3 regions of the Deinococcus sp. KSM4-11 genome follow, and region 3 is predicted to be linked to each of the others. Evidence: riboswitches for the same ligand, from Rfam matches in the RefSeq annotation. Region 3 holds a riboswitch; each other region holds the start of a gene.
The links. Region 3 has a riboswitch for cyclic di-GMP ahead of E7T09_RS21520 (Ig-like domain-containing protein). Riboswitches for the same ligand answer to the same signal wherever they lie in the genome.
Positions count from the first base shown of each region.

Region 1 (7,667 bases), on a different contig from region 3:
AAGTGGTGGGCTGACGGCGCCAAGTGGTGGGCTGACGGCGCCAAGTGGTGGGCCGACGGCGTCTTTCAGCCGATGCCGGCCAACTCGAAGCTGCTGCAGGCCGTAAAGATCGACGTGGCTCAGGCCCACGCACATCAGATGGGTAAGGGCGTGGTGGTGGCCGTGCTCGACTCCGGCATCGATGTGGAGCACCCGATGCTCAAAGGCGCGCTGTTGCCAGGAAGAGACTTCGTGGACAACGACCTTGATCCTTCGGAACAGGGCACGGACAGCGAACCCGCGTATGGGCACGGCACGGCGGTGGCTGGCGTTCTTCGGCAGGTCGCTCCAGGAGCAAAGATCCTGCCGGTACGGGTGCTGAGCCCCGACGGCTTCGGCGATGCAGATAACGTCGCCAGCGCGATCCGCTTCGCGGTCGATCAGGGCGCACAGATCATTCATCTGAGTATTGCCGCTTCGGTTTCCAATGAAGGCGTGCGGGCGGCGCTGCAACATGCTGTGTCACGGGGCGTGCTGGTGGTGGCCGCCTGCGGCAACGACGGCAGTGACCGACCCGAGTCGCCGGCCAATGCGTTGGACGGAAAGAACCCGCTCGGGCAGTACGGCGTCTCGGTCAGCGCCGTGAACACGGACGGCACCTTTCCCGGCTGGAGCACCCGTGGTGGTGAAGTCCTGGCACCGGGCGTGGCCGTGCAGAGTGCCTATCCGGGTGGCCGGACGGTTAATGCCAGTGGGTCTTCGTTTGCTGCGCCGCTGGTGACCGGTGCGCTGGCCCTGGCCCTCGCAGAAGGCAAGGACGCCCGCCGGCTGTCTGCTGAACTGAGCTCAGGCGCTATGCTGGACGCCTCCCGGCTGCTCCAGTAGGTTTTCTGCGCTGGGCACCTCAGATGGTGCGAAGGACTCCAGCGTGAACGATGCAGTACAACACCTCCAGGTGCTCCTCGAACAAGCGCGTCAGCTCCGGAATAGTGAGGATTCGCGGGCGGTACTGCTCTTTGAACAGGCTGTCGCGGCGGCCCGGAGCCTGGGAGCCTACCCGATCCTGGCTGACGCCCTGAACGCTCTGGCCGGCCTCGAACACGGACGCGGCGAGAGTCAGAGCGCCCTTGCCCACCTGGAGGAAGCCCTCTCGATTCGTCAGGCGCTGGGAGACCAGGGCGGTTGTGCGGGCGTGCTCTGTAATCTCGGCGCGGTACAACTCGATCTGGGCAGTTTCAACCTGGCGCTCGACCATCTGCTGCGCGCTGACCAGGTGGCCCAGCAGGCGGGGCCGGCCCGCGCCGCGGTGGTGGCCGCCAATCTGGCCAAATGTTACGACGCCCTCGAGTTGCCTGTTGAAGCGGATGCCCAGTATACGCGGGCGCTGACATTTGCAGGCCTCGCCGCTCAACCGTTCGGCGAGGCGACGGTGATGATCAACCACGCCGACCTGCAGCGGCGTCAAGGGCAATTCAGCGAAGCGCTGACCCTCTTGGCCGGCGCTCAGGCGCTGGCAGGCGACCATGGTGCTCTCGCGGCCAGCGCCTGGCACGGCCTGGGGCAAGTACAGCGTGATCAAGGTGACCTGGAATCGGCACTCAGGCATTTCCAGACCGCGCTAACGGCGGCGGAGGCGGATATCGATCTGGCGCTCCATGTCCGCTGCGATGCCAGCGAGGTTCTGCTCGACTTGCACCGAAGGGAAGAAGCGTGCGTGCTGCTCTCTGCGGCGCTTCCCGACGCCAGGGCCAGCCGCCGGGTTCGGGTGGAAGCTCGGATCCTGGCGCTTCAGGCGCGCGCCGAAGAGCAGGGCGGCAACCTCTCGCAGGCGCTGGCCACCCTCCGCCGGGCGCACGCGGCCGAATCGGAGGTGCTGCGCGCTGAAGCCGACCAACGTACCCGTGAAGTCGCGGCCAGGAGCGAATTGGAGCGCGACCGTCTATGGCTGAAGAACGAACAGGCCCGCTACGCCGCTGAACGCGAAGCCAAAGAACAACTCGAGCGCGAACAAGCCAGCCGCCTGCAGGAACTCGAACGGCTGGCACTCTACGACGCCCTGACGGGGCTCCCCAACCGCCTGCTGCTCTCTGAACGCGCGCGCATCGCCCTCAGAGAAGCGGCGGCCCACGGCAGCGGGCTGGCCGTGGGCGTGATGGATCTCAACAAATTCAAAGCCGTCAACGACACCTACGGTCATCACATCGGCGACCTGCTGCTCAAAGAGGTTGCCGCCCGGCTGCCGCTGGCCCTGTCGCCACACGATACGGTCGCGCGCACCGGCGGCGACGAATTCGTGCTCCTGCTGCAGGCCGATTCTGACGATTTGTTGAACCTGGCCCAGCAGATCGTGCGGATCTTCGACGAGCCTTTTTTCCTCAATGACGTCGAACTTCAGATGCGTCCCAGCATCGGATTCGCACGTTATCCCGACGACGCATCGAACCTGGACAGCCTCCTCGCCCAGGCAGACGAAGCCATGTACCGGGCCAAGGCGCGTGGCAGTACGCTGGAGGTTGGCGCAAGCAGCGGTGAGGTGGCGCCGGCCACCCTGGAAGCGGCGCTGCATGGTGCTCTCGCGGCTGGTGAGTTTCACCTCGTCTACCAGCCGCTTGAAGATCCCACTGGCCGTCGGCGCAGCGTGGAGGCGCTGGTCCGCTGGCGCAGCCGAACCTACGGCAATGTCACCCCAGATCACTTCATGCCGCTGGCGGAGCGCAGTGGGCTGAGCTTGCCGCTGAGCCACTGGACGCTCACCCAGGTCTGCATGGCGCTGGCCCAACTGCCGAGTCTCAGCGCGGCCATCAACCTGTCAGCCCGGCAACTCGCCGATCCGCAGTTGCCAGAGTTAATTCACCGAACAACAGCCGAGTTCGGTCTTGTCCCTTCCCGTCTGATGCTGGAAGTTCGCGAAGAAGTGGTGGCACGGACTCCAGAACGCGCCCGCAGCGCCCTACAAGCGCTCGGGGCCACTGGCGTGCGCCTGACCCTCGATGATTTTGGTGGAGGTCACGCCCACTTCGCGGGGCTGCAGACACTTCCCATCCACGCCGTCAAACTTGACCGGGCCCTGGTGCAGGGCCTGGAGCAAGGCCCTCGCGGCGCAGCACTGCTGGGGGCGGTGGCCCAACTGGCCCGCGCCCTTGACCTTGAGGTCATCGCCAAGGGCGTTGAAACCGATACCCAGAGAATTCAGTTGGGTGCTCTGGGCGTTGACGGCCTGCAGGGCTTTCTGGTCTCCCCCCCACTTGAACTTCAACACCTGTACAAATGGATTATGGATACTCCATAGGGTAATCGACTGGAACTGTGCATCCCAGCCTTCTCAGAAGGTGCATCGGGAGATAATGGCGCAGATACATCAGGGTCAGCAGCAGGCGGTGGGCAGCATCAAGCTTGGACTGTCGTCCCGCGCCAACCTGATGCCTCCGCCCCTCCTCTGGGAGGGACGTTCGGTGCGCGCACCCAGAGCGGTTCGAGGTGTTCGGCCAACAGGGTGAATTCCGCAGGGTTCAGGCCACAGAGTGACTCGAAGGAACGCGGCCGCTGGATGAGGCGCTGCAGTTGAAGCAGGACATCACTCTGTGCCAATCACCTCAACTGCGCAACGAGTCCTGGAACCAAGACCGCGCATACGGCGACCAAGCGCACGAATAAGACGTCCGGAGCGCGTAATGAAGGTGTCACGCGCTCTCTGGCCCAGCGCGGTCTCAACTGGCGCCGGTTTCCAGGGAAGAGCGGGCTGCAGGTAGGTGCAGGGGGCGACCGTACAGGTAGCCCTGCAGGAAGGTGCACCCAACGTCTCGCAGGGCCTGAGCCTGTTGAGTGGTCTCGACGCCCTCTGCAACCGTGGCCAGACCATAGGCTCTGGCAATAGTCACTACGCCGTGCATGACTGCTAGCGCATTCCGGCCGGCGCGGGTGGGTTCGCCGACCTCGGCGGTGAAGCTCCGGTCGATCTTCAGAATTTTGACGGGCAGATGGGCCAGCGCCGTCAGGCTGCTGTACCCCGTTCCGAAGTCGTCCAGTGCGGTGTGGATCCCCAGGTCGCTGAGCTGCTGAATGATTGAGGCGTAGCGCTCGGGCTCCAGCAGGCAACTCTCGGTCAGTTCCAGACACAGTTGGTGGGGCACAATCCGTGTCTCACGCACGACAGCCTCAATGTGGCTAACAAAATCGGGCTGCTGGAATTCCACGGCGCTGACATTCACCGATACCCGGCTGATCTGGCCGCGGCTGACCGCTTCTGCGGCAGCCCGCAGGACCCAGCGACCAATCGGTACGATGAGGCCCGACGCCTCGGCCAGCGGAATAAACGTCAGCGGACTGACCACCCCGGACGGACGCATCCAGCGCAGCAGCGCTTCGTGCCCCACGACGTGCAGAGTCCGGGCCTCGACCAGCGGCTGAAAGACCAGCCGAAGCTCGTCGCGCTCGATGGCGTGATGCAGCGCCGTCAACTGTTCGATCGCAATCGGGGTACGCTGATCGAGGTCGGTATTGAAGAAAGCGTACCCACCGCCGGCGCGTTTGACCCGGTACATGGCGGCGTCAGCCTGACTCAGCAGGGTGTCCGGTGTCTGGGTATTGTCCGGGTACAGACTCAGCCCAACGCTGCAGCGGATAAAGGTCTCCTGGCCGCCCAGACGGAACGGCGGATCGAACGCAGCCACGATCCGCCGGATCACGCTTTCGGCGTCTTCGGCTGAACGCACATCGGTCAGCAGGAGGGTGAACTCGTCGCCGCACATCCGGGCCGTCACATCGCTGGTGGCCGTCGCGTGTTTGAGCCGCTGCGACACCTGCTGCAGCAACTCGTCTCCCACCGCATGCCCAAGCGTGTCGTTGATCACTTTGAAGCGGTTGAGGTCGAGGAGCCCCACGACCACCTTCTCGCCCGAAGACTCAGCCCGCCGGCAGGCCTGGGTCAGCAGTTGCCGGAAATAGGCGCGGTTGGGCAGCCCCGTCAGCGTGTCATGCAGGGCCATGCTCCCAAGCTCCCGAACTGCCTGACGCAGGTTAAGTGCGTCCATGGTCATGGCGGCGAACGATTGCAGCAGGGCCTCCTGCTCAGCAGTGAACTCGCGCGGACGGTGGTCGAGTACGCAGAACGTTCCGAGCTTGTGTCCGTAGGGAGACAGCAGGGGCGCCCCAGCGTAGAAGCGCAGATGCGGATCCCCCGTGACGTTTGGGTACGCTTGGAGCCGCTGATCCTCGGTGGCGTCCGGAATAACCATCACACCGTCCTGGGCAATGGCCAGCGAGCAGAAGGAGATGGTTCTGGGGGTCTGGGCCTCGTTCATGCCGACCCTGGCCTTGAACCATTGTCGATCCTCATCCACGAAGGTCACCAGGGCCATGGGCATCTCGAAGAACTGTGAGGCCATGGTGACCAAGCGGTCGAATTGAGGCTCAGGCAGGCTGTCGAGGATGCTGTACGTGTACAGGGCCTCCAAGCGCCGCTGCTCCTCGCCAACGTCAACAATGCCGCGTCGACTTTTGATTCCGGAAAGTTCAGAGGAGTCCATAGCGGCACAATGGGCGCTGTCTCGTCACACATCTATGAATTCAAGATCATGGCTGAACATGTGCTCGGATCCACTCGTTTCCGAAGCGGCGACGCCCCTCGCCCTCATGGACAGGAGCAGGATCACCAGGTGATGGATCATGGAACTTACTGTTTCATACGACTTTTCCATCCGGTTACCCCTCTGAACGGAGGCAGACAGTGCTCAGGCGCCCTCGCCAGACTTCACGGATTGGTGATATCGCCTTCACTGCCTGGAACCAGTCAGATTTTTGTAAGAACAGAAACACAAGTATCTCCCCACTTCGTTCAGGGAACCGAACGGAGAGAAGCAATGAACCTCGTCCTGTAAGACCGGGCACCTCGGACGAGGGGAGCAAGTGGTGCGACCGACTTTTCGTCCTGCTGATAACCGTTACACAACGGTTTGCAGCCCTCATCCCCTGGAGCATTTGCTTCCAGACAGGAGTCCCTGATGCGTCACTTTAAGAGCTTTGCCCTGCTGTCCGCCCTGATGCTGTCCGGTGCTGCGTTTGCCGTTGATCCGGCAGACTCGACCGATGTTGCCATTACCAACGGTGCCTCTGACACCATCGTTGCCGCCCCTAGCGCAACGATGGCTGCTGGCGGGAAGACTGGCACGTCTTCTCTGTCCTGGACGACCGCGGCGGCTTCTCCTAATCCTCGCAAGATTGTGGCGAGCGTTGTGGGAAGCGACTTCAAGACGAACGTCATGTCGCTGAGCGTGGTGGCGGGGGCTATTGCTGCCGACGGTAGCTTGACTGGATCTGGCACCGCTGCTGATGCGCTGGTCTTGAGCCCCAGCAATCCGAGTGGCGATCTGATTACCGCCATTGACGCCTATGACGCCGGACACACTACCGTCAGTTACACCGCCTCTACCGCGGCTGCTGGCTTCGAAGACAGCACCATCACTGTTACATTCACCATCACTGCCGACGGCGTCTAAGCCTGATGAAGCATTGGAAGGGCAACCGACGTTGCCCTTCCAACGCTCTTTTTACTTCCGGAGGATCCATGCGCCACCGTACTTTCGTTCTCCTCGCGCTCCTGCCACTTCTGTCGGGCCCTGCTGTGGCCGCGACCGGGGTGGTGGGCCAGCTCCTCTACAGTCTGGGCGTCCGTCCGGGGCAGACCAGTCACCTCTCGATCACCCTCTCAAATACCGGCGCTCAGGCCGAAACCGTCGGGCTTAGCCTGGAAGACCTGCGGGTTACTCCGGCCAACACTGCCTTTCTGCCCGCAGGAACGCTGGACAGCAGCAACAGCAGCTGGATTACGCTCCCTGCCGCCGCGGTGACCGTCCCCGCGGGCAGCACCAAAACGCTCGACCTGAACATCAAGGTTCCAGCCGGAGCCACGGCCGGCAGCCACTGGAGCGCGTTGATTGTCCAGCCGCAGGGGGCCCCATCCGCCCCCAAAGCCGGGGTCAGCGTGAATACACGCTATGCCGTTCAGCTCATTACCACCGTCCCTGGGGGCGCTGCCAAGGTCAACTTTGCCAGGCCGCAACTGTCACGCAGCGGTGCCGATGTGAACCTGGGCGTCGATCTGCTGAATGACGGTACGGCGTCCATCGTTCCCGAGTTCCGTGCCGAGGTCTATGACGCGCAGGGCAAGCTTGTGGCGCAGGCGCAGGCCGGCAAGAAGCGGCTGTACCCGGGCGGCGGCGCGCACGTCGATTTCAAGCTGGGGGCACTGGCCGCCGCCAGGTACACCTTCGTGGTTCTGGCCAACGACGGCGTGAATCCGGTGATGGGTGCCCGCTACACCGTCAACGTCGGGAACTGACATGCGGGCTGCGGTGCTGACCCTGAGCCTGCTGCTCTCCAGCGCCGCGGGCATCCAGGTCGTCACACCCTCCGGGGAGCAGGCGATCCGAGCCGGTCAGCCGCTGACCCTGGTCTTTCAGCTTCACAACGACACCCAGACCGAATGGAGCGGCACGCCTGAGCTGCAGCTGCCGCCGGGCTGGCGCGCCCTGTTTCCGCCGGAAGCTGTACAGCTCCAACCCGGAAGCGACACCACCCTCCTGCTACCGGTCGAGGCTCCTGGCTCCGCCGCCGCAGGACCGTATGCGGTCAGTGTCATCGCTTCAGGCATCCAGGCCACGGCCGCTGTCCGCATTCCGCCGCGCCGGAAC
Region 1 is NZ_SSNX01000010.1:88,000-95,666, reverse strand. It holds gene E7T09_RS20345 (S8 family serine peptidase) at 1-864, shown strand, start outside; gene E7T09_RS20340 (EAL domain-containing protein) at 908-3,268, shown strand; gene E7T09_RS20335 (bifunctional diguanylate cyclase/phosphodiesterase) at 3,687-5,504, opposite strand; cyclic di-GMP riboswitch class II at 5,822-5,907, shown strand; gene E7T09_RS20330 (hypothetical protein) at 5,979-6,473, shown strand; gene E7T09_RS20325 (hypothetical protein) at 6,617-7,315, shown strand; gene E7T09_RS20320 (NEW3 domain-containing protein) at 7,317-7,667, shown strand, end outside.
Region 1: linked by a shared signal. The riboswitch ahead of E7T09_RS20330 (hypothetical protein) and the one ahead of E7T09_RS21520 (Ig-like domain-containing protein) in region 3 are both predicted to bind cyclic di-GMP.

Region 2 (7,667 bases), on a different contig from region 3:
GCGCCCGTGGACGATCCGGCAGTACGCGGGCTTCAGCACCGCCGAGGCCAGCAACGCCTTCTACCGCCGCAACCTCGCGGGTGGACAGAAGGGCCTGTCGGTCGCCTTCGACCTCGCCACCCACCGGGGCTACGACTCGGATCATCCGCGCGTGGAGGGCGACGTGGGCAAGGCCGGGGTCGCCATCGATTCCGTCGAGGACATGAAGGCGCTGTTCGACGGCATTCCGCTCTCGGAGATGTCGGTGTCCATGACCATGAACGGCGCGGTGCTGCCCATCCTGGCGGGCTACATCGTGGCCGGGCTGGAGCAGGGCGCCCAGCTGGGTCAGCTGTCGGGCACCATCCAGAACGACATCCTGAAAGAGTTCATGGTGCGCAACACCTACATCTACCCACCCACGCCCAGCATGCGGATCATCGCGGACATCATCGAGTTCACGTCCCAGCAGATGCCGCGCTTCAATTCCATCAGCATTTCCGGGTATCACCTTCAGGAAGCCGGGGCGAACGCCGCGCTGGAACTCGCGTACACCCTCGCGGACGGCCTGGAGTACGTGCGGGCCGCGCTAGGCAAGGGGCTTTCCATCGACGGGTTCGCCCCCCGCCTGAGCTTCTTCTTCGGGATCGGCATGAACTTCTACACCGAGGTCGCCAAACTGCGGGCCGCGCGGCTGTTGTGGAGCGAGCTGATGGGCCAGTTCCATCCCCAGAATCCCGCCAGCCTCGCCCTGCGCACGCACTGTCAGACGAGCGGCTGGAGTCTGACCGAGCAGGACCCGTACAACAACGTCGTCCGCACGACCGTCGAGGCGCTGGCGGCCGTGTTCGGCGGCACGCAGAGCCTGCACACGAACGCCTTCGACGAGGCCATCGGCCTGCCCACCGACTTCAGCGCCCGCATTGCCCGCAACACGCAACTGGTCATTCAGGAGGAGACTGGCATCCCGGACGTGATCGACCCGTGGGGCGGCAGCTACCTGATGGAACGCCTGACGCACGATCTGGCCGGGAAGGCGCGGGAGCTGATGCGTGAGGTTGAGGAGCTGGGAGGCATGGCCAAGGCCATCGAGAGCGGCGTGCCGAAACTCCGGATCGAGGAATCGGCGGCCCGCAAGCAGGCCCGGATCGACCGGGGCGAGGACGTGATCGTCGGCGTGAACAAGTACCGCCCGGCGGAGGCGACCAGCGTGGACGTGCTGGACATCGACAACGCCGCCGTGCGGGACTCGCAGATCGCCCGGCTGAAGCAGCTCCGGGCCAGTCGTGACGGCGCGGCCGTGCAGGCGGCCCTCGACGCCCTGGAACACGCGGCCCGCTCGGGCGAGGGCAACCTGCTGGCCCTGAGCGTGGACGCCATGCGGGCCCGCTGCACGGTGGGCGAGGTCAGCGACGCCCTGGAACGCGTGTGGGGGCGCCACTCGGCCGAGATCCGCACGCTGAGCGGCGTGTACGCGGCCGGGTATCAGGGCGACGAGGACTTCGGAACCCTGCAGACCGAGATCGAACAGTTCGCCGCCGCCGAGGGCCGACGCCCGCGCATTCTGGTCGTGAAGATGGGCCAGGACGGGCACGACCGGGGAGCGAAAGTCATCGCCACCGGCTTCGCCGACCTGGGCTTCGACGTGGACGTCGGCCCGCTGTTCCAGACGCCCGAGGAGGCCGCGCGGCAGGCCATCGAGAACGACGTCCATGTCGTGGGGGTGAGTTCACAGGCCGCCGGCCACAAGACGCTGGTGCCCCAGCTGATCCAGGCGCTCCGAACCGAGGGCGCGGGCGACATCCTGGTCGTCGTGGGCGGCGTGATTCCGCAGCAGGATTACGCGGCGCTGCGTGAGGCGGGCGCGGCGGGCATCTTCGGGCCGGGCACGCCCATCCTCGAGAGTGCGCGCGAGGTGCTGCGGCTGCTGAGGGAACGGCATGGGCAGCCCGCCTGAGCACGGGCGCGGCGGGCACGGCAGGAACCGCCTAGTGCTGGCCGCGCTGCTGGCCCTGGTCTCGCTCGCCGGAGCACAGGGCCTCCCACCCGTGCCGTACAGGACGGCGCCAAGCACCTCTCCGGCCTCCGCCGGGGGCCTGAGAACCTGCACGGTCGGCGAGACCCGCTACCTGCTCGACCGCGCCGGGCAGGTGCGCGGCCTGGAGTACGCGCGCCTGATCCCGGACAACACGCTGCGCGTGCGGCAGAGTTACGACCGCGCCGGAACCCTCACGGGCGCGTCGGTGCAGTGGACGGGGTTCGCGGGCCGCCTGCTGGACGTGCGCGGCGCGTTCGACGGGCGGGGCCGCCTGGTGAGGGAAAGCGGATTCCGGGCCAGGGGCGTGACCGCTCCGCTGACGTCGTACCTGCGTCCGCTGCCACACATGGCCCCGTGTTGATGGACATGCGATCCTGGCCCCAGGAGGCCCTCCATGAGTGATCCGCAGAGCGGGCAGATCGATTCCGTCCAGTCCCTGCCGGACGGCGGCACCGTGTACACGCACGGGCACCGCTTTCCCGACAATGTGCAGGTCGTCGAGCAGCGCCACGGTCCCGGCGGAACGCTCCAGAGCGCACGGGTGACGTGGACGGGGTTCGCGGGACGGGTGCTGGACGTGACCGCGACCTTCGACGCGCAGGGCAGGCTGGTCAAGGAAGAAGGCTACCGTGCGCCGGACATGACCACGCCCGTGCTGGACCTGATCCGGCCGCTGCCCAGGCAGGCATCTCCGCAGACAGTGGCCCCGACACCGCCTCAGCCGAATACGGGCGAGCCGTCGGCCCATCCGATTGCCGAGGGGCTTCACCGGATCTACCCCACTGCCCAGAACGACCCGCCGGATGGGAGTGACTCCTGAGCGGCGCAGGGTCGACCGCTGGCCTTCCCGCATGCCACACCCGCTGACTCCGGAGCTGCTGGCGGGGAACCGGCGGGCGCTGGCGAAGGCGATCACCCTGGCGGAATCGACCCGCCCGGAGCACGAGCAGCAGGCCCAGACGCTGCTGGCCGAAGTGCTGCCGCACGCCGGGAACTCCGTGCGGGTGGGCCTGACGGGTGTGCCGGGCGTAGGCAAGAGCACCTTCATCGAGGCGCTGGGCGTGCGGCTGGCCGATCAGGGACGGCGGGTGGCGGTGCTGGCCGTGGATCCCAGTTCGGCACGTACGGGCGGCAGCATTATGGGGGACAAGACGCGCATGCCGCGCCTGACCGTGCATCCCCGTGCCTTTATCCGGCCCAGTCCGAGCAGCGGCACGCTCGGCGGCGTGGCCCGGCGCACCCGCGAGGCGATCACACTGTGCGAGGCCGCCGGATACGACGTGATCCTGGTCGAGACCGTGGGCGTGGGCCAGAGCGAGACGCAGGTGGCCGCCATGACGGACCTGTTCGTCCTGCTGACCCTCCCGAACGCCGGGGACGAGTTACAGGGCATCAAGCGCGGCATCATGGAACTCGCCGACATCTGCGTGGTGAACAAGGCCGACGTCAGTCCTCAGGCGGCGGTGCGCGCCCAGACGGAACTCCGCACCGCGCTGACCCTGCTCACGCCGCATGCCGCGCCGTGGCGGCCCGTGGCGCTGCGGGCCTCCGCCCTGACCGGCGAGGGGCTGGAGGCCGTATGGGAGACCGTGGAACGCTATACGCACGCCACCGACCTGACGGCAAAACGCCACACGCAGACTGCCCAGTGGTTCGACGACCTGCTGCGCGAGGCCGCGTGGCGGGCCTTCCGGGAGGGGCTGGACACGCAGCGCCTGCAGGCCGTCCGGCTTCAGGTGCAGGCGGGCACCCTGACGGCCGTGCAGGGAGTGGCCGCGCTCCTGGCACGGCCTGCATGACGAGCCTCCCCTCCTGAGAGGTATCAGCTCCGCGTGGCGGGAATGATCGCCAGCGTGCAGCGCGACGTACAGACAGCCCGGCCCTGCCCGTCCACGATGTCGATCTGCCAGACCTGGGTACTGCGGCCCTGGTGGATGGCCGTGGCCGTGGCCGTGACGAGGCCGCTGCGGACGCCGCGCAGGTGATTGGCGTTGATTTCCAGCCCCACGGCGGTCAAGCCCTGGTCGGCCACGCTGAGGTGGGCGCCGAGGCTGGCGACAGTCTCCGCCAGGGCGACGCTGGCCCCGCCGTGCAGCAGGCCCATGGGCTGATGGGTGCGGGCCTCGACGGGCATGGTGGCGACGACGCGGGTGCCGCTGACCTCCAGCATTTGAATACCGAGGTGGTCGATGAGCGTGTCGGTGGTGCTGAGCATCCGGGGATCGGTTTCGGTCATGGCGTGGCTCCTTCGCGGCGGGCGGCCTCGGGGCGCAGGATCAGGCAGGTGGTGGTGGCGGTGGCGCACAGGCGATCCCCGGCGTCCAGCAGGCGGGCCTCGGCGGTGGCGATCTGCCGGGAGACGCTGACGACCTCGGCGGTGGCGCGCACCTCGCCCATGCCGGCCAGCAGGGGCCGCAGGTACCGGACGCTGAGTTCCAGGGTGGTGTAGCCGACGCCGGCGGGCAGCCGCGTGTGGATGGCACAGCCCAGCGCGGAGTCAAGCAGCGTGGCGAACACGCCGCCGTGGACGCTGCCGATGGGGTTGTAGTGAAATTCCTGCGGGGTCATGCGGAAGGTGACCCTGCCCGGCTGGATGTCGTCCTCTTGGGCGAGCGTGAAGTCCAGGCTGTCGGCGATCGGTGGAGCGGGGTAGTCGCCGCGGGCCATGGCCCGCAGGTAGTCCAGGCCGCTCATTCGGCGGGCCGCGTCCGCGCCGCCGAGGGGGTCGCCCCAGGTATACGTGCGGGTGCGCTGCGGTGAGGTCATCATGGTCTCCAGCGTGGAGAGGGGTTCCGGGCTGTCATGGGTTCAGAGTATGACGCTTATCATATTTCCGTCCAGTGTCGGGACGTCTCCACACAGGGTGATGGGGTGCGTGAAAGGCCGTCTGGCAGGCGGCTGGCGCCTGGGTGAGAATCCTGTCAGAGCCCCGTCGACAGACTGGCAGCAACCAGAGGTTCACTTTGGCCGGTGACGTCCGTCACCCGATGCCCTCGGAGGCCATGACCTTCGCCCCCTACCCGGTCACCTGGGGCGAAGCGAGCCAATGGTGAGACCGAACGAGGAGAACCCATGAAGCTCAAGACCCTGGCCTGGCTCAGCGCCGGCCTCCCCCTGCTGGCGAGTTGCGGCAGCATCGTCGGCGCCGCCATCCCGCCCCAGACCATCAGCAACCCCGCCCACCTGAACGGCGCGACGCTCACGAGCTCCAGCCCGCTGACCGTCCAGCGGGTCGGCACGTCCATCCAGTACGACACCAGCTCCACCATCCCGGCCGGCTCCTTCGACGACCTCGATACCTCGTCCATTCCGCTAGGCATCAAGCCCTACGCCGCCGAGATCAAGGCCAGCCTGAAGTCCGTGGTCATGACGGGCGCGTGCGCGATGCCTGCCTCATTCACGCTGACCGTCGATGCCTTCGCCGTGTCGGTGTGGGACTCCTCGAACAAGGCGGGCGCCGTCACCCTCAGCGCCACGCCCAACCTCAACATCGCGGCGACCCGCACGGACTCCGGCGTGGGCACCAGCACCTACTCGCTGGAGGCCAAGAGCGTGTCAGTCGGCAAGGGTGACGCCAATGTCCCCAAGGCCCTGATGATCCTGACCACCGGCGGCAAGAACGACGTCAGCGTCAGCGCCAAGATCAGCGCCGACAACGACGCCATGGCCGGCTGCAGCCTGACCTTCACCCTGGGCGATTCCAGCGCGACCCTCAGCAGCTTCCACTGATCCCGTGCTGACTAGGCCGCCCGCGTCCCCACGCGGGCGGCCTGATCTAGTCGGCCGGCACCGAGGCCAGTTCCATGCTCGGTGTCGCGGGCGATACCCATGGGTTTCCCCTCAGCACGAAGCGCCACGGCAGGGTGCGGCCCTCCCGGATGCCGATCCGGGCCGTGACCTCGACCGCTCCGTCTGGGACGGCGACCGGTGGCCGGTGCAGGTGCAGCGCCGAACTATTCACCACGGTTCCGGCCACCCGCGCAGGCTCCAGTCCCAGGGCGTAGACCAGCTTGGCCGGGCCGTTCGTCAGGTCACGCTCGCGCGTCACGGGCCGGTTCGTGAGCATGTGCCCCAGCCCCTCCAGCGGCTCGATGGCCCGGATCAGCACGCTGGCGGCCACACCCAGGGGGCGGCACGACACCTGCAGGAGCGGGTGCCCGTGCGCCATCCAGAACAGCCAGTGGCCCGGCGCGATGGCCATGTCGGCGGAACGCGCGGCATGGAAGCGCCCGGCCGTACACGCGGGATCGCGTGGACAGTCGTACGCCTCGACCTCCACGATCCTGCCCGTCAGCCGGGCGCCCTGCGCCGTGACGCGGATCAGCGTCCCTCCAAGCAGGTCACGTGCCAGACGAACCGGATCGGCATCGAAGTGATCCGGGCGCAGCGGCTCCGTCATTGGATCGGGCACCCGTGGGGCCGCAGCATTCGCGTCTGGAGTCCTCTGCCCATATCGCCACGATAGCCCGCCGCCCCGGTTCTGCGCCGTGACCTCAGGGGGCCGGTGGAGCAGGACGGGAGCGGCGACGAACGCGGCCCCACAGGTTGAGCTGGGTGGCCACGCGCCGCAGGCGTCCGGCTGGATTCAGCGCGATGCTGCGGGCCAGCCACACGAGGCCGGAGGGCCGCCGGTCGGCCAGCAGGCCCCCAGCGATCCGGTAGGCATTCAGGCTGGCGGACTCCCGCTCGAAGGCCCGCCGGGCGGCGGCCGGTTCAGCATGCCACTCGGCCATGAACTGCTCGAAGGCCAGTCCCTGCTGACCGGTATGGCGCCGGAGGTTGCCGCGCCGGATGAATTCAAGTTCCAGGCGTTGAAGGTGCAGCTTGCGGCCACTCGTACTGCCGGAATGCACCCGGTAGTTCACGAGGCGCTCGGGCAGGGCCAGCACGGGCGCATGGTCGGCCATCCGGCTCCACAGGCCGACGTCCTCGGCGGCGGTCAGCAGTGGAAATCCGCCCACTGACAGCGCCAGCGTCCGGTCGAAGACCACGCTGGCCGCCAGCAGGTAGATGATGGCGTGCTGATCCATCAGCTGCCGGTACTGGACTTCATCCCTGGGGCCCACATCGAAGTACCCGAGGCGGCCACCCGTCGATCCGATCCGGTAGCCGTACGTGCCGAGGGCGGCCAGGTGCGGGTGGGCAGCCAGGTACGTCATCTGCCGCTCCAGCTTGGTGGGCAGGAAGACATCGTCGTGATCAAGCAGGGCCACCCAGCGCGTGTCTGCCAGCTCCATGGCGCGGTTTCTGGCCACCCGCACGCCTGAGTTGGCCTGCTGGATCACCCGGATGCGGGCATCCTCCAGGGCGTGGCGCTGCGCGATCTCGTGGCTCCGGTCGGCACTGCCGTCGTCAATGATCAGGAGCTGCCAGTGCGGGTAGGTCTGGTCGCGGACGCTGCGGATGGTTTCGTCCAGGTGGCGCTCGCCGTTGAAGACGCAGAGGATGACCGTCACGACTTCCGGAGGCATGCCGGCACTGTAGTGGCCCGCCGGTCACGCCGGGTGTCGACTTGCCCGAATTGTCTGACCTCCTGCCTTGTGGCAACGGGGGGCTGAAGCCCCCTCACCGGCTCAGCAGGCCGCCCTCGTAGATCCGGCGGATGGTCGTGTCGATGTCCGGTTCCTGCACCGTGAGGTCACGCACCGGG
Region 2 is NZ_SSNX01000001.1:1,148,731-1,156,397, forward strand. It holds gene scpA (methylmalonyl-CoA mutase) at 1-1,936, shown strand, start outside; gene E7T09_RS05755 (hypothetical protein) at 1,920-2,378, shown strand; gene E7T09_RS05760 (hypothetical protein) at 2,412-2,837, shown strand; gene meaB (methylmalonyl Co-A mutase-associated GTPase MeaB) at 2,869-3,816, shown strand; gene E7T09_RS05770 (hotdog fold thioesterase) at 3,840-4,253, opposite strand; gene E7T09_RS05775 (PaaI family thioesterase) at 4,250-4,786, opposite strand; cyclic di-GMP riboswitch class II at 5,004-5,087, shown strand; gene E7T09_RS05780 (hypothetical protein) at 5,090-5,746, shown strand; gene E7T09_RS05785 (DNA-3-methyladenine glycosylase) at 5,793-6,416, opposite strand; gene E7T09_RS05790 (glycosyltransferase family A protein) at 6,511-7,488, opposite strand; gene E7T09_RS05795 (ATP-binding cassette domain-containing protein) at 7,583-7,667, opposite strand, start outside.
Region 2: linked by a shared signal. The riboswitch ahead of E7T09_RS05780 (hypothetical protein) and the one ahead of E7T09_RS21520 (Ig-like domain-containing protein) in region 3 are both predicted to bind cyclic di-GMP.

Region 3 (7,667 bases):
CCGTCAGATCCGCGTGAATGACCTGTAATGCCGCGTCCACGGGCCGGCAGCACGAGAGCAGGCGCCGCACATGGCGCGCCGCCAGGAAGGGCGTGGCGGGCTGGTCTCCCCACGCCACCCGGTCGGCCACGGCCCAGGGATCCCGGCGCGCGGCGAGGAAGGCAGGCCGGGGCACCGCAGCGAGCTGACGATGAAGATGCTCGCCCGCCTGCACGATGTCCAGCCAGCGGCCGGGCTGGTGCTGACCGGACACGAACGCCGTGGCCATCCAGCCGTCCACGATCAGCTGGCCGTCGGCCGTGCTCAGCGGCCGCGCGACCCGGACGTGACCCTCCACGACTGGCCCCAGGACGGCCGCGTGCCATGCCCGTTCCGCTGGAGACTGATCCGCCGGTTTCAGCACGGCCGGACCGATCCGCCAGGATGTGCCCCTGCCCCCAGACAGGGGTTCCGGGGTGCCCCGGAGACCGAAGGCCCGCTGCACGGCGGCGGGCGGGGCGGTCACATGCGCTGGGCCGGGCGGTTCCTCGCGCGCTTGATGGTCGCCACGCCCGGATCGCTGCGCAGCACCGTGGTGTACAGGTTCCACCACTCGCGGGCGGTGGCGGGGTCGCGGGTCAGGTTCTCGAAGCGGTAGTACGCGGCCTCACCGCCCGGCAGGACGTACGTGGGCGTACCGAACACGCCGATCTCGCGCGACGCCTCCTGCTCGGCCCGCAGGTCGGCGCGCAGCCCGGCCTCGTCCTGCCGATCCTGCTCGAAACGGGCGGCATCGAGTCCTGCCTGGGCGGCGGCGTCTGACATCGCAGCGTCGTCCAGCTCTCGCTGCTGCTCGTGGCGCAGGCGGAACAGGGCCAGACTGAAGGCCCACAGGGCCTCCTCGCCCTGCCGGGCGGCGGCGGTCGCCGCCAGGAACGCGCGCAGGCTGGGCGTCTGGTGCTTCATGTACCCGTCCCCGTCCGGGGCGTCCAGCGGCTGATCCGTAAGGTTCCAAGTGTGTTCCTTCTGGTTGGCGGCGTGGTTGCCCTCGACCAGCGAATAGTGCCGCAGGCGGAAGGATTCGCCCTGTTCGCGCAGCACGGCGGCGAGTTCCACGCCGCGCCAGGCGTAGGGGCACAGGAAATCGATGAAGACGTCGGTCGTTTCAGACATGCGCGGAGTCTAGGCCCGCGCCGCGCCCAGAGCAGGGCCAGGGCACACACTGTTCGTGATCTTCAGGCAGCGGCCCAGGCGGCTTCGCCCGGCACGGGGCGTGTCATACAGGGCGGCTCCCGCTCCCCGGCCACACGCACTACGCTGCAGCCGTGACCAGACTGCTGCCGTTCGCCACGCTCACCCTCTGCGCCGTCCTCTGTGCCTGTGGGCGGGGAGGCACGCCGCAGGCCACCGCCACGCCCGCCAAGTCGCTGAGCGTCACCCTGAACGCCGGCAGCCGGGGGGATCAGCCGTGGACTTCCGGAGCCGGCACCTTCGCCATCTTCGCCTCCACCTCCACCACGCCCATCACGGCCATCGCCACAGCCAGCGTGAGCAGCGCCGGCACCGCCACCCTCGCGCTGCCCACGAGCGCCACCGGCATCGAGTCGAAGACCACCTCCTCGCCCAAAGCGGGCCTCGCCGGCCTGAGCGCCGGGTGCGCCTCGACCCTGACAGAAACGGCCCCGACCGCCCAGGCCGCGTACCTCGACTCGGCCGGGTTCACGTCGGCGCAGGGCGGCACGCCGCTGCGCGAATACACCGCCACCGTGAGCGGATCCATGCTGCGGTACCCGGTGTATGTCACCCAGGACGACACGGTGTCCGGCCAGCTGACCTGCGGCGCCGCCGCCCACACCGTGAACCTTCCCTACACGCGCGTCTGGAACGTCCTGGTCATCACCAACACCACCACCAGCGGCACGCATACGATCGGGCTGGACGACAGCGCCACCCTGCACTACGCCGTAAAGTGACCCGGAACAGCGCCGGGAAGCGCCGGTTCAGGCCTCACATGGCCTCCACGGCCAGCAGCCTGCCAAGCAGCAGCGGTCAGCTCCGCTGGGCGGCCTGTAGGTGCTGCGCGATGTACGCCTTGAGCCGGTTCACGTCGTTCGGCAGCACCTCGAAGACCTTCCTGGCGTGCTCGATGCCAGCGAAACGCTCGGGCCGTTCCGGCGTGCGCCCAACGGCCTCCTGCACGGTCTCCTCGAACTTGGCGGGCAGCGCGGTTTCCAGGCAGACCATCGGAACGCCGGGGCGCTGGTGGCGTTCACCCACCAGGACGCCATCGGCTGTGTGCGGGTCGATCAGGCGGGCGAAGCGCTCGTCGATGCTGCGGATGGTGCCCAGGCGGTCGGTGTGGGTGCTGCGTCCGCCGCGCAGGCCGCTGGCTTTCACGGCGTCCCAATGGGGCGTGCCGCGCAGGTCGACCGGGCGGCCCTGGCCAACCTCCTGCCACCAGCCGTGCGTCTGCGGGGCGTCGTTGCCGGTGATGGCGTACAGGTAGCGTTCGAAGTTGCTGGCCTTGCCGATGTCCATGCTGGGGCTGGATGTGGCGGCGACCTGCGCGGCGGGCCGGACGTGGTACACGCCCGTGGAGAAGAATTCGTACAGGACGTCGTTCTCGTTGCTGGCGACCAGCAGCTGCCCGATGGGAAGGCCCATGCTCCGGGCGAGGAAGCCGGCGAACACGTTCCCGAAGTTCCCCGAGGGCACGCTGAAGTCCACTTCTGTACCGGCGGGCAGGTTCAGGGCGAAGTAGGCCTTGAAGTAATACACGGCCTGCGCCAGCACCCGCGCCCAGTTGATGGAGTTCACGGCTCCGATCTCGAAGCGGGCCTTGAAGTCCGCGTCGGCGTTCACGGCCTTCACGAGATCCTGGCAGTCGTCGAACACGCCTTCCAGGGCGATGTTGAAGATGTTGGGTTCGGTCAGGCTGAACATCTGTGCCTGCTGGAAGGCGCTCATGCGGCCGTGCGGGGAGAGCATGAACACGTTCACGCGGCCCTTGCCGAGCATGGCGTACTCGGCGGCGCTGCCGGTGTCGCCGCTGGTCGCGCCGAGGATGTTCAGGCGCTCGTCACGGGCTTCGAGCACGTACTCGAACATGTGGCCCAGGAACTGCATGGCGATGTCCTTGAATGCCAGGGACGGTCCGTTGCTGAGTTCCAGCAGGTACAGGCCCGAGGTTCCGAGCGGGGTCAGCGGCGTGATGTCCTTGCTGTGAAAGACGTCCGGCGCGTACGTGACATGCAGGATCCTGCGCAGGTCGTGCTCGGGTACGTCGTCGATGAAGGGCCGCATGACCGCGAAGGCCAGTTCCGGGTACGGCAGGCCGCGCAGGGCCTCGAGTTCCTGCGGCCCGAAGGTGGGGATGAACTCGGGCATGGCGAGGCCGCCGTCCGGGGCGAGGCCCGAAAGCAGGACATCCGAGAAGCGGCCCAGGGACTGCGCGCCGCGCGTGGAAACGTACTTCATGGCTCTTTCCTCCCGTGCGCCGCGCGGCCCGGTCGGGGCGCGGCCAATGCTGCCCACTGTACCGAGTCCTGCGCCCGGCGGCCCACGCGGAAGCTAGGGCGCCGCACGAGACGATGGCCGACCGTACCCCAGGCCACACGACCTCACGGCGCACGGGGGCATGGTGTAAACGTTGTCATGGACAGCACATTCTGTCAGACGCTGGGCCCCACCCGCCGGCACCGTCTTCATGATGCCCGGCTCCGACCCCGGATCGTCCTGGGTCTGGCCCCTCTGGAACGGCATGCCTGTCCGGTCATCCGCCCGCGCTGGGTGCGGGAAATACCGATGGTCATGACCGGCCCGTGTGGTCGGCAGCCGACTTTAACAAACCACCATGTCCGATCATGAAGTCGGGCCAGTCTGGGCAGTGCGAGGCTTGTAAGAGGGCTTGCGGCAAGATCAAAGCCTCGCTGGAGAACCACCAGGCGGGAAGAAGCGATGAAGCGTGATCCTGTATGCGGGCACCTGGGACACGTGGAGCTAGTGGTGCGACCGGCTTTTCGACAGCCTTACTTTTGCCTTCCGGTGAAGGTTCGGCCCTATACTCTGCGGCTCACGCTGCAAGAGGAGTTCCCAGATGCTTCGACACGCCCATGCTGTCGCCCTGCCCCCAGATCCACAACCAGGCTGCGCCGCTCACCTGAGTGCCGCGCGCCGAACCCGCGTGCAGTGAGCCCGCGCCCCTGACCTGACCCCTGCGGTCAGCGTCCCCTGCGGCCACCCAGCACCGATCCGGAGAGCGGCTTCACGGCCGTTCCCAGCACCCCCGGCGTTCCTGACGACCGGCGCGGCGTGCTCCGTCGTTCCCACTTCACCGACCGTTCCGCCTTGAGTCCAGGGCGTGAGCCGGGCCGTGACCTGTTCCCTGGAGTCCACCATGAAAGCACTCGTCATCTCCGCCCTGATCGCCCTGTTCGCCACCAGCTGTGGCAGCATGCAGGCCCCCGCCCAGACCGTCTCGGGCCAGACGGTGCAGGGCGCGGCCACGACCACGACGGACACGCAGGCCCCGAAGGTCAGCATGATGATGTTCCCGCAGACGCTGCGGGAAGCGGGGAACGTGTTCTTCCAGCTGTCCACCCGTGACGACGTGAACGTGGCGCGGGTCGTGCTGAACATCGACGGGAAGCCCTTCGTGAACGACAACACGGCGTACAACTCCTACGCGAAATTCTTCGGGGCCCAGGACAATGGCAAGCACACGGTGACCGTGCAGGTGTTCGACAGCGCCCGCAACGTCACGGAGTACACGCAGGACTTTCAGGTGGACATCAGCAAGTAGGCCCGCGCCCGCGCGGTTACGTCATCGACTCCGTCACCGCAAGCCCACACCTCACCGGTTCCTCCGCGTTCCTGACGCCGGGCGGAACCGGCTTCCCATGGTGGGCGTGACAACTGTCACCCCGGGCGCCTGACACGCGGCACTGGGAACGCGGCGGGCCGGAGCGCACCCTGTGGGCATGACGAACGCGATCGAGCTGCGGAACGTGGACAAGACCTTCGGGAAGGTCACGGCCCTGCGCGGCCTGAACCTGGACATCCGCGCCGGGGAACTGACGGCGCTGCTCGGGCCGAACGGCGCCGGGAAGACCACGGCGATCTCGCTGATGCTGGGCCTGGGCGCACCCACGGCCGGGCAGGTGCGTGTGCTGGGCGGCAACCCACGGCAGGACGACGTGCGCCGCCGCATCGGTTCCATGCCGCAGGAGAGTGCCCTGCCGCCCGCGCTGAAGGTGAGCGAGGCCGTGGAACTGTTCGCGCGCTTCTACCCCGCCCCGCTGGCCGCGTCCCAGGCCCTGGCGCTCGCCGACCTGGGGAGCGTGGCCGGGCGGCGGGCGGGCGCGCTGTCCGGCGGGCAGAAGCGGCGGCTGGCCTTCGCGCTGGCCGTGGTGGGCAACCCGGAGGTGCTGCTGATCGACGAGCCGACGACCGGCATGGACGCGCAGAGCCGGCAGGCGTTCTGGGTGGCCGTGACGGAACTGAAGGACGCGGGCCGCACGATCCTGCTCACCACGCACTACCTGGAGGAAGCCGAGCGCGCCGCCGACCGCGTGATCGTGATGAACGCGGGCGCGGTGCTGGCCGACGGCACGCCGGAACAGCTGCGTTCCCAGGCGGGCGGCGCGCGAGTGCGCTTCACGAGCGACCTCGTGCTGGCCGAGCTGCACCGCCTGCCGGGGGTGGACTCGGCCGAGGTGGATGCCCACGGGCACGCGGATCTGCGCACCCGCACGCCCGAGGCGCTGCTGACCGCCCTGATCCGCCAGGGCACGCCCTTCACGGAACTGGAGGTCAGCCGCGCCAGCCTGGAGGACGCCTTCCTGAACTTGACCGCCACGCCTCCTGCCCAGACCAGCTCCTCTGCCACCAAGGAAGTGACCGCATGACCTCCCGCACTGTCCAGCCTGCCCAGACCGTCAGCCTGCCCACGCCCGCCCCCTCCGCCCGCCGCGCGCCGCTGCTGCCGGCGCTGGGCACCCTGGCCCTGGCGGAGCTGCGGCGCATGCTGCGCAACCCGATGTTCGCGGTGGGCACCATCGGCTTTCCGGTCATCTTCTTCTCGCTGTTCGGCCTGAGCGCCGTGAACGAGACGACGGATCAGGGGTTCAAGGTCGGGCCGCTGATCCTGGTGAACTTCGGCGCGTACTCGCTGCTCTCGCTGTCGATGTTCTCGTTCGGGTCGGCCGTGGCGCTGGAACGCACGGGCGGGTGGCTGCGGCTGCTGCGCGCGTCGCCCATGCCCACGGCGCTGTACTTCGCCGGGAAGCTGCTGGCCGCGCTGTGCTTCAGCGCCCTGAGCCTGGCCGTGCTGTACACCTTCGCGCACTTCACCGGCGGCGTGACCATTCCGGTGGGCCTGGCGCTGCTGCTGCTGGGCAAGCTGCTGCTGGGCATCATTCCGCTGATCGCGTTGGGCCTGTGCATCGGCTTCCTGGTCACGCCGACCGGCGCGCAGATCACCGCGAACCTCGTGAGCGTGCTGATGTCCTTCGCGTCGGGCCTGTTCACGCCGCTGGATCAGATGCCGGCCTTCGTGCAGAAGCTCGCGCCGTACCTGCCCGCGTACCACCTGGGCGCGGTCGCGCGTGGCACGGTCGTCGGTCAGACGTCCGGCGAGGCCACGCACTGGCTGGCGCTGGCCGCCTTCACGCTCGTGTTCGGCGCGCTGGCCGCGTGGGGTTTTCGTAAGGACGAGGCCCGCGAGCAGTGACCCGCGCCCGCCACACCGACCTCCCCGCTGACACATGCGGGGAGGGTACCCTGGTGGACATGAGGGGAGCGCAGCGCAGAACCGTGTGGGCATGGTTCCCGCTGCTGTGGCTGGTGTTCCTGGCCTATCCAGTGATCGGGTTCTTCGACCACCCGCGCCCCCTGGCGCACTGGGCGCTGTTCTGGAGCGTCATGGCGGGCTTCGTGGCCGTGTACGCGCGGGTGTTTTTCGTCCGGACGCCCGGTCACGCCACGCGCTGGGCCGTGGCGGGCTGGGTCTACGCCCTGCTAGCGTACGTTGTGCTGGCGCCCGTGATCGGGGGCACGGCTACGGCCTTCCTGATCTACGGCGGCAGCATCATCGGGTTCCAGGCGCGGGTGGGAGCGGCGCTGTGGCTGGCCTTCCTGAACGTGGCGATCATGGTGGCGCCCTTCTGGCAGGGGCGCTACGGCCTGGACGATCTGGCGTGGCTCGCGCCGAACATGGTGTTCACGCTGGTCGCCGCGTACGCCAACCACGCCTCGTTCCGGCGCAACATCGCCGACGCCCGGCTCGTGCAGGTGCAGGCCGAGAAGGAACGCCTCGCCGCCGACGCGGAACGCGAACGCATCGCCCGCGACCTGCACGACCTGCTGGGCCATACCCTCAGCGTGATCGTGCTGAAAAGCGAACTGGCGGGCAAACTCGCGGAACGCGACCCGGTTCGCGCCGCCGCCGAGATCCGCGAGGTCGAGCGCATCTCGCGCGAGGCGCTCTCGGAGGTGCGCGCCGCCGTCAGCGGCTACCGGGGCAGCGGCCTGAATGCCGAACTCGCCCGCGCGAAGGTCGCGCTGGACACGGCCGGCGTGAACCTCACGGTCACCCATGTCCTGCCGCCGCTACCGCCCGCCACCGAGCAGGCCGCTGCCATGCTGCTGCGCGAGGCGATCACGAACGTCGTCCGGCACGCCCATGCCCA
Region 3 is NZ_SSNX01000012.1:52,787-60,453, reverse strand. It holds gene E7T09_RS21540 (aminoglycoside phosphotransferase) at 1-505, opposite strand, end outside; gene E7T09_RS21535 (DsbA family protein) at 502-1,152, opposite strand; gene E7T09_RS21530 (hypothetical protein) at 1,305-1,952, shown strand; gene thrC (threonine synthase) at 2,029-3,456, opposite strand; cyclic di-GMP riboswitch class II at 3,921-4,005, shown strand; gene E7T09_RS21520 (Ig-like domain-containing protein) at 4,376-4,780, shown strand; gene E7T09_RS21515 (ABC transporter ATP-binding protein) at 4,959-5,885, shown strand; gene E7T09_RS21510 (ABC transporter permease) at 5,882-6,709, shown strand; gene E7T09_RS21505 (sensor histidine kinase) at 6,769-7,667, shown strand, end outside.